Regions from separate parts of the Shewanella sp. 125m-1 genome, predicted to be linked through region 2. Evidence: predicted binding sites of a transcription regulator. Region 2 holds the regulator's gene; each other region holds the start of a gene.

Region 1 (4,162 bases), on a different contig from region 2:
CAAAGATGTTGGGGTCAAAGATAATGTCTTCTGGCGGAAAACCGACTTTATCTACCAGCACGTTATAGGCGCGAGTACAAATCTCGATTTTACGCGCTTTGGTGTCGGCTTGGCCTTGTTCATCGAACGCCATGATAATTGCCGCAGCGCCGTAGCGTTTAACTAAGGTTGCTTGCTCGATGAATTTTTCTTCACCCTCTTTCAGCGAGATAGAGTTAACGATGCCTTTACCTTGAATGCATTTAAGGCCCGCTTCAATCACTTCCCACTTAGAGGAGTCGATCATAATCGGTACGCGCGAGATATCAGGCTCAGAGGCGATAAGGTTGAGGAATTTATGCATGGTTTCGGCACCATCAAGCATGCCTTCATCCATGTTGATATCGATTATCTGTGCGCCGCTTTCAACTTGCTCACGGGCAACCGACAGCGCTTCTTCATATTCGCCAGTTTTGATCAGGCGTAAAAACTTAGCCGATCCGGTTACGTTAGTGCGTTCACCTACGTTCAAAAATAGCGAGTTGGCATCAATGGTCAGTGGCTCAAGCCCTGATAGACGACATGCAACTGGGATGTCGGGCAGTACGCGGGCCGGGTGCTTGATAACGGCTTGTCGAATAACGCGGATATGATCAGGCGTGGTACCACAGCAGCCACCAATGATATTTAAAAAGCCCTCTTCGGCCCACTCTTCAATGATTTCCGCCATCTGCTCTGGAGTTTCATCGTAGCCACCAAATTCATTTGGTAGACCAGCATTTGGGTGCGCCGACACAAAGCATTCAGATATTTTTGACAGCTCTTCTACATATGGTCGAAGCTCTTTTGGTCCAAGGGCGCAGTTAAGGCCGATAGACAGAGGCTTAACGTGGCGCAGTGAGTTATAAAAAGCCTCGGTAGTTTGTCCGGTAAGGGTACGCCCTGAGGCGTCGGTAATCGTCCCCGAGATCATAATCGGTAGACGGAATCCTTGTTCATCAAACACCGTTTCAATCGCAAATAATGCGGCTTTGGCATTTAGCGTATCAAAAATGGTTTCGACCATGATGATGTCGCAGCCGCCTGCAATTAGCGCGTTGATTGACTCGATGTAGGCTTCAACCAGCTCATCAAAGCTAACGTTACGAAAGCCGGGATCATTAACATCTGGACTAATGGAGCAAGTGCGGTTCGTTGGGCCAAGTACCCCTGCAACGTAACATTGGCGACCCGTCTCTGCTTCAACTTCATTGGCGGCTTCGCGTGCAATGCGTGCACCCGCTAAGTTGATCGCAGCTGAATGCTCCTGCATGTCGTAATCGGCCATGGCGATGCGGGTGGCATTAAAGGTGTTGGTCTCTATGATGTCAGAGCCGGCTAACAGGTAGTCTTTATGGATCTGCTTGATAGCATCGGCTTGGGTGAGCACCAACATGTCGTTGTTGCCCTTTACATCACAATGCCAGTCTTTGAACTGTTCACCACGGAACTCATCTTCTTCAAATTTGCGATCTTGGATCATGGTGCCCATCGCGCCGTCGAGGATAAGGATCCCATCTTGAAGCTTTTGGGTAAGTACTGCTAAAACCTTGTCGGCAGAGTCTTGAGTATGTGCTACTGCGCTCAAGGCATGTGTTGGGGTACAGGTTGCCATAGATAATTCCTACCAGTTCGCAAATCGTTATTCTTGTAATACCAAGCAAAATAAGTCTCTGAATACTTAACTTACCTAGATCTGGTGTAAATCATGTCCGTTATTTTCAGTTAAGGTCGTTTATTATTAGTGACCTTTTATTTTGTTTGGACATTTATACGTATAGACGTCCATAATACGTGAGAGGCGATAAAAAGTGCAAGTGCTAAAGCATGATACTTTTTCAGCATTAAAAGCCAATGAATTTTAACTAAGTTGCTGATAAATAATGAAGGTCAACAGGTATAATGCAAACCACTAAGGTGATTTTACTTCGGCACGGCGAATGCGATGGTGGCAATATTTTACGCGGCCAAGTTGATGTTGCGTTAACTGAGCTTGGTCAGTTGCAGATGAAAAAGGCATTTTCCGCCTTATGCTTAACCGATTTGTCAGTCGATTTTACCGTTGGTTTTACTGTTAATAGTGTGATTAGTTCACCGCTTCAGCGCTGCGCCAACATCGCAGAGCAATTGGCTCGTGAGCATGATTTAGACTTTTCTATTGAAGCAGGTTTTAAAGAGCTGAACTTCGGCGATTGGGACGGACAAACCTTCGACGCGCTTTATCAAACTTGTGGCTCCGCGCTTGATAACTACTGGAAAAACCCTTGGTTGTTATCGCCGCCTCATGGCGAGTCTATGCAAGATTTTGAGGCGCGTATCGATAAAGCCTGGCAGGCGATGCTTGAGCTGCATCAAGGAAAGACGGTATTAGTGGTGACTCACGGTGGCGTAATACGTCATTTAATGAGTAAAGCTCTGGACGTCAGTCTGTGTGCGGGTTTTTACACCTCGCTTAAATTGCCTTACGCGGCCACGGTAGTGATTGATGTGCTGCACAATGATAATAAGCAGTTCATGACCCTAAATTGGCGGTAGAAGTTTAAAGAAGGACCTAGGACCTAGGACCTAGGACCTAGGACCTAGAGCTTAGAACCTAGAATCTAGAACCTAGAACCTAGAACCTAGAACCTAGAACCTAGAACCTAGAACCTAGAGCTTAGAACCTAGAACCTAGAACCTAGAGCTTAGAACCTAGAACCTAGAACCTAGAGCTTAGAACCTAGAACCTTTTTATCGTAGGTCGGGCTTTAGCCCGTCAATCTTGGTTTTATTTATAAAACAAAGGTGATATCAGCCTTGCTGGTATGATGCTAAACTGCGGCGTTATCTTATGTAGCGCTGCTTGCGTTAAAGGCTGCGTTTGCTCTTAGCATAAAAGATAGCTAAAAAATGAAAGTTAGGTGCTTAACAGCATAAAGGGAACCGGAGGCTGGCAGTTATTCGCCGCTTAGTCCGGACTGTACCCGCAACTGTAGGGAAGGTTAGCCATAGGGCTGCGCTTCCAAGTCAGATACCTGCCTAACTTATGTTGTTCATTACGTATCATTCAGTACGTGTTGATAATTAAAAAGTGTATCCATATACACATAAACTCGTGCGGGCGACTCGAGGGAGAGAATAAAATGAAGTTCCATGCTTGGTTGTTAGACCTAGATCTAGACCTAGATCGAGGCTTGCTAAAGGCCTGTTTATATGATGCTTGCTTATTCGATGCCCGTTTTTTCAAACAATGGGTAAATGGCTGCAATGGCTAATTCGCAATTAAAGCAGCAGATTCACGCTGAAGCTAAAACCCAAACAGTGCTGTCTGTTAACGACTTAGGCTGGCAACTGGATGGTAAAGCCATTTTGTCGGCAATCGACTTTAGCTTAGCTGAAGGTAAGATGCTGGGCATTATAGGGCCTAACGGCGCAGGGAAATCCAGTCTACTGCGCTGCTTATATCGCTTCATTAAGCCAACAACGGGTTGTATTAACTTGTTTGGGCAAGATATTAGCGCGCTATCGGCTAAAGCTTTTGCCCAGCAAATCGCCGTGGTACTGCAAGACACCCCCCATCATTTCGAGATGACCACTGCGCAACTTATCGGCCTAGGTTTAACGCCTCATAAAAGTGCCTTTGATTTTACTAGCCGCAGCGATCGCGTTGTGATCGCACAAGCACTTGAAAAAGTAGGTCTTGAAGATAAAGCCAATCAAGCCTATGAGAGCTTATCGGGCGGTGAAAAGCAGCGTGCCTTGATTGCTCGCGCCATTGTGCAGCGCCCTAAACTACTTATTCTCGATGAGCCGACAAATCACTTAGATATTCGTTATCAGATCCAAACCTTAGAGCTACTGCGCAGTCTCAATATCACCGTTATCACCTCTATTCATGATCTTAACCTTGCCAGTGCACTGTGTGATGAACTCCTCCTGCTTGATAAGGGCCGTGCTATAGCCAATGGTTCACCTAAGATGGTACTCACTGAGCAGCGCATCGCTGAAGTGTTTGATGTGTGCTGTGAAATCAAGCCTCATCCTCAGCATGGTAATCCGCTTATCTGTTATTTCTATGGTTACGAGGGCGTGTCGGCAAGTGGTGAGAAAACCGCCGCGGATATAAAGGCGTCAGTTCAAGCTGAAGCTTTCGTTCAAATAAAAG
Region 2 (4,162 bases):
CTTGCAAGCGAATTTGCGGCACTGCGCCCTCATCAGCAATCAGTAAGGTGCGAGCATCGACATCCGACGCCGCAACCCCTGACTCGCGCAGCAATGCAGCTAATAGGCGCGCTGACCAACGCTCACCAAAGCTGACTACCTGGCTGCTCTGATAGTCATTAATTGACTCTATCGACAATAGACTGATCAGCTGAGATTTATCGGTAGATAAACGCTCTCTTAAAGAACGTGCCTGCTCATTTGAGAGCAATTGCTCAATCAAATTTTGCTGGAAGCTAATGAGTGTCTGCAGCTCTTCTTGCCACAACTGTTTAGTGCTACTTAATTCGAGCAACTTATACAGGAAATTAGTACTTTTACCGGCAGCTGACACCACAACTAAATCGTCGCTGTGGCCATGCGTCAGCAAAATATGAGCAACGCGACGGTAACAGTCTGCATCCGCTAGACTTGAGCCACCAAATTTATGTAAGTGACAGCGTGCCATCGTATACCCCTTTAATTAACAAGCGGCTGCAGCATTAAGCGCAGCTTCAATATCGGCAACAAGATCGTCAGCATCTTCGATACCAACAGAAAGACGGATAAGCGTATCTTTTACGCCAGCTTCAGCGCGAGCCTCTGGCTCCATCGCCCTATGTGTCATGGTCGCAGGAACGGCCACTAAACTTTCAACGCCGCCAAGACTTTCTGCAACTGAAAAATAATTAAGATTTTTTAAGAACTCCACCAACTGGGGCTCCCCACCTTGGAGCTCAAAGCTCAACATGGCGCCAAAACCTTTTTGCTGCTTGGCCGCAATCTCATGCCCCGGGTGATCTTTAAGTCCTGGGTAATAAATTTTGGATACAGCTTTATGATTGACTAGGGTATCAAGAATTCGTTGCGCATTCGCCTGATGTTCGCGAATTCGTACTGCAAGTGTGCGAATTCCGCGCAAAGTGAGATAACTATCAAATGCTGAGCCCGTTAGCCCTAATGTATTTGACCACCAATGCAGCAACTCTCCGACTTCAGGATCTTTAGCCACAACAGCGCCGCCCACCACATCACTATGACCATTAATATATTTTGTCGTAGAATGGATCACGATATCGGCGCCAAGTAATAACGGCTGTTGCAAAATAGGTGACAGAAAAGTGTTATCGACGACGACTAACGCGCCGACTTCATGGCTAGCCGAACTGATAGCTTCAATATCGACCACGCGAAGTAAGGGGTTCGACGGTGTTTCTAACCATACCATCTTAGGTTTTTGCGCTATCGCCTGATTAAGTGCCTGTGAGTCAGTCTGATCCACTACTAGCAACTTAAACTGACCTTTCTTGGCAAGGTTAGTAAATAAACGGTAACTGCCGCCATAACAGTCATGTGGCACGACAAGTAAATCATCTGGCCCGAGTAGATTTGTCGCCAAGGTGATTGCCGCCATACCAGTGCAAGTCACCACTCCCGTCGCACCTTTTTCAAGTTCGGCAATCGCATCGCCAAGAATGGAGCGAGTTGGGTTACCCGAGCGGCTATAATCGAAGTCTCTTGGATTTTTATGACCATCAAAAGAGTAGTTAGTTGACAGGTATATTGGCGGTACAACAGCGCCATGTTGGCTATCGGACTCAATGCCTTGACGCACTGCCGCGGTGGCAAGTTTACGCTCGGTCATGTACTACTCCTTAGTTACTGATTTTCTTATTAGAGATGTCTGGACGTCTAAATGTACCTAAGCACATCCTCCTCGTCAACCACTTTAGACGTTTAGACGTCCATGCATATAGAAATCTATTTGCATTTATCATAAATAAGAGGCAATAATTTGACTGCACAATTTAAAGGGTTAAAATCTGCCCCGAATTTTGAAATTACAGGTGAGTCAATGACTGAGTGGAATGGCGATTATATCAGCCCATATGCTGAACACGGCAAAAAGAATGAACAAGTGAAAAAAATTACTGTGTCCATTCCTTTGAAAGTACTTAAAGTACTTACCGATGAACGCACACGCCGCCAGGTGAATAACTTGCGTCACGCCACAAACAGTGAACTGTTGTGCGAAGCATTCCTGCATGCATACACAGGCCAGCCACTGCCAAACGATGCCGATCTAACTAAAGATAAACCCGACAGCATGCCTGCTGAGGTTAAACGTCTAATGGATGAAATGGGCATTGAGTGGGAAGAACTTGAATAATCTTCATTGATTATCGACAAACATGATCTCCAGATAAGGACTGCTTAGCAGTCCTTATCTGCTTCTATACCACTATAAACGTGTAGCCGACTGATAGTTTGCCTGTAAATCGATTCACGCCATCGTCACTGATAGGCCAACCTATATTCGTTCCCATATAAGCCGTCTTGGCTGGATAAACAGATGATCGAACCCATTACATTACTACTTGCCTCACTGATTATCTTTTGTGGCGCACTAACCCAAAGTCTTATCGGCTTTGGCCTAGCCGTCGTTGCAAGCCCCTTGCTGTATATCGTCGATCCGAGCCTAGTACCTGCACCTGTTATCATGATGGGATTCTCTATTGCACTGCTGACCCTATTTAGAGAGCGAGGTCAGCTTGAGTTTAATGGCCTGCAATATGCACTCTTAGGTCGTATTCCTGGCGGCATACTCGGCGCGACGTTGATTTTAATTGCGCCGCAACCGATTTTAGGTCTGGCGATAGCCGCGATTGTGGCATTGGCGGTTGGTTTAAGCTTGATGAAATTTAGCATTCCAGTGAATCGATTTAGCTTATTTATCGCAGGCATTTTATCGGGTATTTTTGGCAATATTGCAGCAATTGGCGGTCCGCCACTGGCCATCTTGCTTTCAGGTAAAGATGCAGGCCAATTTCGCGCCGCTCTATCGGCCTTTTTTATCTTTAGCTCGATGATTGCTTTGATCATTTTGGCATTTGCAGGCTTGCTGACCTTGCATCACTTTTATATCTCTTTAATGCTATTACCCTCTGTGATTTTGGGATATATCGTGGCAGGGCGATTAGTAGGACGAGTCGACAAACAAAAAACCAGAGCGTTAACTCTGGCTTTATGTGGCGGCAGTGCGCTTATCCTAACCATTAAATCAACGATAGAGTTAATGGGTTAACGTTACTCGTTAGAAATGGTAGGAGGTTTGCAGCACGCCTCCTACCGCATTGTCATCACCAAACATACCGGTGAAGTCTAAGAAAAACGAATCACCGAAGGCAAAGCCTGAACCCAATGAATAGAGATTAGCTGTAGAGTCTTTCATATCATGGCGATAACCCACTCGTAGCGACATCCAATCAAAGGCTCTAACTTCCCCCCCTAAGCGCCAATATTGAGTACCATCGAGCTCTTTAAACTTCTTATTTTCAATCAGATCGATATCTGTGGTTACCGATAAAATACTCCAGTCATAAGCCACTCCAGCGGTTACTAAGGGCTCTACGCGGTAGGTAAACTTTTGCCCTTCAACTTCTATGGTATCCACATCCTGGCTAATCAAGTTTCTCCCCGACAGACCTAGCGTCAGCCCTTCAAATGGTTGCAAGGCGACACCGATATCGAGGTTAAAGTTAGTCTCATCATTACGGTACTTAACGTCGTCAAAATCACTGGCATCAAAGTTATTCGCATTGGCAATATAGTTATAGGTGTCGACGCGCTGAAACTTTGGCGATATACCCACTGCAATCGGCATATTGACGATAGAAAGTGGAAAACTCAATGCAATACCTAAATCTGATACTGCGCCGCCTACCACTTGCCCTTGAGAGTCTAAATCAGAAATTTGTGGTGGATTATTAGGATCTAAATTATTGAGGGTATTGATATCTGACTGCGCGATATTAGCAACGCCGACGGCGTTGACATAAGTCTTATAGAAGATTGCCATCGGCATTCTTTGATGTGGAATGGCCACACTGAAACCAAGCCCTGCACTCGCATAGGCTGAAGTGCCCTTTAACGACTCTAAATCAGCTACTAAATCATCACGAAATTGATTAATATCACCACTATTGCCCGTATCAATCGCATCAGCTAAGCCATCGTATGAGTCAATCAGCGAATCAAACTTATCTATCATGTCATCGCTATCAGCCATATCGATTCCAAGAACAGGCATCAGCAGTACTGCAGAATTGTCTTTATGCGCATTAATCGCGAGTAAGGCAGGATT
Region 3 (4,162 bases), on a different contig from region 2:
ATCAAGCACCGCCTGCCCCATAGGAACATACATAACGAATGCACCAAAGGCGACTTGAAACGCCAATGCGCCGAGTACAGTTCTAAGATTAATTGCTTTTCTATTTTCAGATAGCGCTACCGCTAATCCTATAAGACAGAACATGCCGAACAAACTGATGAAAACTTCCATACATTTATTACCATTTAAATCTTGATATGACGGCAGTGTATACAGGCAGTATTTTGCTGCAAGGAAATTGGCTGAGATTGACGAAGATAAATTGAGTTTTTATCGGTTAGAGCAGCTAATTGAATCGAAACGGTAGAAAAGCATATAAATAGAAATAACCTTAAAACATAAATAATACGCAAACCCAACAGGAATGGCACACGTGGCCAGTTAAAGCAACAACAAAGCCAAAGGTTTCACTCGCAAGAACAAAGCTTAATTAGTCACAAAATGACTAATTTCAGATCCAAAAAATACAAAACTGAAAGTTTATAACTTTACTAATGACTAAAAATTATCATATTTGATGGCTAACTTAGTGTTTAACGCAAACTCTTACTTACGCACCTATTAAAAATGCTAGATATTAAGCGGAGATTAAATCTTAGCGTGTTTTTAGCAAACGTATTTAAGGTGAATGGATGATGTAATGCTTGTTCGCTTGTAAGGTCACTGAGTGCAGAAGTCGGACGCCAAAACACGCCTAAAAGGTGAGCTTTAGCGCTTCCGATACAGTGTTAACGAGCTTAAATTAAGCCTGACCATGCTCAGAGCTATGTTAAAATTAACTATACCACTACAGTTCAAAGCGATGTTCAGAGTAACGTTAGTCGTGTGAGTTTATGCTCAATACTGATAAATTCATTAGTTCAATGCATATAGATTAAGTTGGCTCTGGAATGATTGTGCCCAGCGCAGCAGTTCTACACGATTTCTCGCTTGAGTTTTTCTAAATATAGAAGAGATATGTGCCTTAACCGTATGCTCGCTAATACTCAGCTTACCTGCGATCTCTTTATTGCGTGCGCCACTCGATACCAATTGAATAATGGTTTTCTCACGATTAGTTAGCACCTCAAGTGATTCCGACTCTTCACTGGTCAAGGCTTCAGGTACATCCATTTTGCTGACTAATTGACGCAATACACTGCTCATCAACGGCCTATCGAACCATAACTCATCGGCTAACATCTTACGTAAGCCAGTTAGCAGCAGGTCCATACGTTCATTCAAAAACAGTAGACCACGGATCCCTTGCAGCAATGCAGCTTCTGCAGCAATACCTTCTCGTTCGACATGATAAAGCGCTACAGGAACATGCTTGACCAATTGAGTCGCCACCAACGGAATCCCATTAATATCGAGCGCTGCACCTTGTTGAGAAACCAGATAAAAGCAGTTATCACTACTATTGGCTTCAAGCTGTTCTACATTAGAGATAACCCGAGTTTTTAATCCGATTGACTCTGCAAGTATTGCCAAATGACAAGGGGACGCCATTTGATGCAGAAAGACGACTTCGTCAATTTTTCTCATCACTTTCCTCCCTGAAAAGTTTTGCCTGTCCGTTAAATAGAACAAACTAAAATCTAGATCCTGAAGTCATTCCCAGAACAGATTAACGCTTGTTAGCTTTAGAACGAAAGCACGATTTTAAATATTGGCCCGAGCCACATCATGTAACTCGTTATAAGCAGCAGAAGTATACAGAGTTTACCTAGTCTATGCCTAGGTAAACTGGTATAGCCAGCAAGCCTACTATGATTTTTACTGACTATGATTTTTACTGACTATGATTTTTACTGACTAAGTTTTGTGCTCAACTGCTTATCATGCAAACGGCTAAGCAACAGAATGGCTGATATTGCCCCCACTAGCGCCATTGCCATATCAGACTGCGTGTCCCATACGTACCCTTGGGTGCCTAAAAACGCTTCGGCATCTTCACCGGTCAGCTCCGCAACCCACCACTCTATAAGTTCATAGAAAGCAGAGAATGCTAAAGCAAAACAGATAGCTAGAAAGTTACACCAAGCACCTAACTTAACAACACTGAGACGTATAAATACCTCGCGGGCCAAAATAGTCGGAATAAAACCTTGAGCAAAATGGCCGACTTTGTCGTAGTTATTACGCTGAGCGCCCGTCCAGTCGCTAATCCAATCAAATAGCGGCACTTCAGCATAGGTATAATGTCCACCCACCATCAAAATGATGCAGTGAATCAAAATCAAGCCATAAGCTAAACTCGTTAAAGCAAAACTATTGCGGGTATAGATCAGAATAGGTAATGCAATTAAGGCCGGTGCAACCTCTAAAAACCAGGTAAATTGATCTTTAGGATTAATACCTGACCAGATTAATACTGCGAAGAATATCACTAGCCACACAGCGCTTTTATTCAAAATATCGCCCTCATATACCATATTGTTCTAAATTAAGAATAAACACTTTAGCCATCTAGCCCTCCACAGTCAGTAAAAAAAGTGATACTTTGTTACCTCTGTTACGCTTTCGAAGTAAATATCAGTTGTGAAGGCTTTGCAGTCCTTAGTACATTGACAGTCTATACCCAAACCACTCCTACAACGTAGAGTTTAGTCGTCTCTGCGGTGGCACTAAGTATACATAATACATATAAACTAAAAGGGTACATAAATCATGGCGAAACATTCGCTGGACAAGGATAAAATTAAGATCCTGCTGTTGGAAGGCGTCCACCAATCTGCGGTAGATGTATTTGAACGTGCGGGTTACACCAACATTGAATATCACAAAGCATCACTCGCTGGAGACGAATTAGCCTCAGCGACTAAAGATGCCCACTTTATTGGTATCCGCTCCCGTACCCAATTGACTGAAGACGTATTATCCCAAGCCGACAAACTCGTTGGCATTGGTTGTTTCTGTATTGGTACTAACCAAGTCAGTCTCGCTGCAGCTGAAAAACTGGGGATCCCTGTATTTAACGCACCATTCTCAAATACGCGTAGCGTAGCTGAACTCGTACTCGGTGAGATCATCATGTTATTTCGTGGGATCCCACAGCGTAATGCGCTAGCTCACCGTGGCGGCTGGCTAAAAAGCGCTTCAGGAAGCTATGAGGCTCGCGGTAAAACCTTAGGGGTTATCGGTTACGGCCATATTGGCACTCAGCTAGGTATTCTTGCTGAAACCTTGGGTATGCGCGTTGTCTTCTTTGATATTGAAGATAAACTGCCGCTGGGTAATGCACAGCAAGTGCACTCACTACAGCAACTGCTATCGATTGCCGATGTGGTGAGCCTACACGTACCTGAAACACCACAGACAAAAGAGATGATTAGCTATGAAGAGCTAGCTTCTATGCGTAAAGGCAGCATTTTAATTAATGCCTCTCGCGGCACAGTGGTTGATATCGATGCGTTAGCGGCATCACTAAAAGAGCAACACCTTGCTGGCGCCGCCATCGACGTGTTTCCTGTTGAGCCTAAATCTAATGACGATGAGTTTGTCAGCCCACTACGCGGCCTAGACAATGTCATACTCACTCCACATGTGGGCGGCAGTACGGCAGAGGCTCAAGAAAACATCGGTATCGAAGTCGCTGGCAAACTAGCTAAATACTCAGATAATGGTTCAACCATGACAGCGGTGAACTTCCCTGAAGTGTCACTGGCTCAACACTCTGGTACTTCGCGCTTACTGCATATTCACCGTAACCGTCCGGGGATCTTGATCCAGATTAACTCCGCGTTTGCAGAAAAAGGCATTAACATTGCTGCTCAGTATCTACAAACCACGGCTGAAATTGGTTACGTGGTGATGGAAGTCGATTCTGATAAGGCTGACGAAGCGCTAATAGAGATGCAAGCTATTGAAGGCACGATTAGAACTCGATTGCTTCACTAATAAAGTTCATTAAAGGTCAAGAACGTCTAATTCACTAACTGAAGTTGAACGTCTAGTCCTTTAGCAAGCTGCACTGAATAAGGCCGTATAATCACATTATACGGCCTTTGTTTTGTCTTGATGATAGCAATGAGTTTGAACTGCTGCGCTTGCGCAGTAAGATTTTAGCGGTACAATCATTGTCCTTATTGGTTTAATTCTTGGATCCTCTTATGACGCTGTCAACTTCTCAGCCAACTTGGCCTCTTAATGGACAACAGCCTGAACTGCTTTTTTCTGA

The links. Region 2 encodes MetJ, which represses methionine synthesis genes. Its sites were predicted from a motif close to TAGACGTCTAGACGTCTA; they were not measured.
Region 1: a site for MetJ is predicted at 1,789-1,806, ahead of metH (methionine synthase). Genes of this name have one in related genera too.
Region 3: a site for MetJ is predicted at 2,445-2,462, ahead of serA (phosphoglycerate dehydrogenase). Genes of this name have one in related genera too.

The regions. Positions count from the first base shown of each region.
Region 1 is NZ_JBRILT010000003.1:91,676-95,837, reverse strand. It holds gene metH (methionine synthase) at 1-1,633, opposite strand, end outside; gene ACVBIK_RS02570 (histidine phosphatase family protein) at 1,921-2,553, shown strand; cobalamin riboswitch at 2,900-3,054, shown strand; gene ACVBIK_RS02565 (ABC transporter ATP-binding protein) at 3,265-4,162, shown strand, end outside.
Region 2 is NZ_JBRILT010000048.1:12,323-16,484, reverse strand. It holds gene ACVBIK_RS17280 (bifunctional aspartate kinase/homoserine dehydrogenase II) at 1-487, opposite strand, end outside; gene metB (cystathionine gamma-synthase) at 503-1,663, opposite strand; gene metJ (met regulon transcriptional regulator MetJ) at 1,874-2,188, shown strand; gene ACVBIK_RS17265 (sulfite exporter TauE/SafE family protein) at 2,372-3,103, shown strand; gene ACVBIK_RS17260 (conjugal transfer protein TraF) at 3,113-4,162, opposite strand, start outside.
Region 3 is NZ_JBRILT010000035.1:13,603-17,764, forward strand. It holds gene ACVBIK_RS14730 (NupC/NupG family nucleoside CNT transporter) at 1-171, opposite strand, end outside; gene ACVBIK_RS14735 (response regulator transcription factor) at 856-1,527, opposite strand; gene ACVBIK_RS14740 (DUF2238 domain-containing protein) at 1,791-2,396, opposite strand; gene serA (phosphoglycerate dehydrogenase) at 2,653-3,882, shown strand; gene ygfZ (tRNA-modifying protein YgfZ) at 4,095-4,162, shown strand, end outside.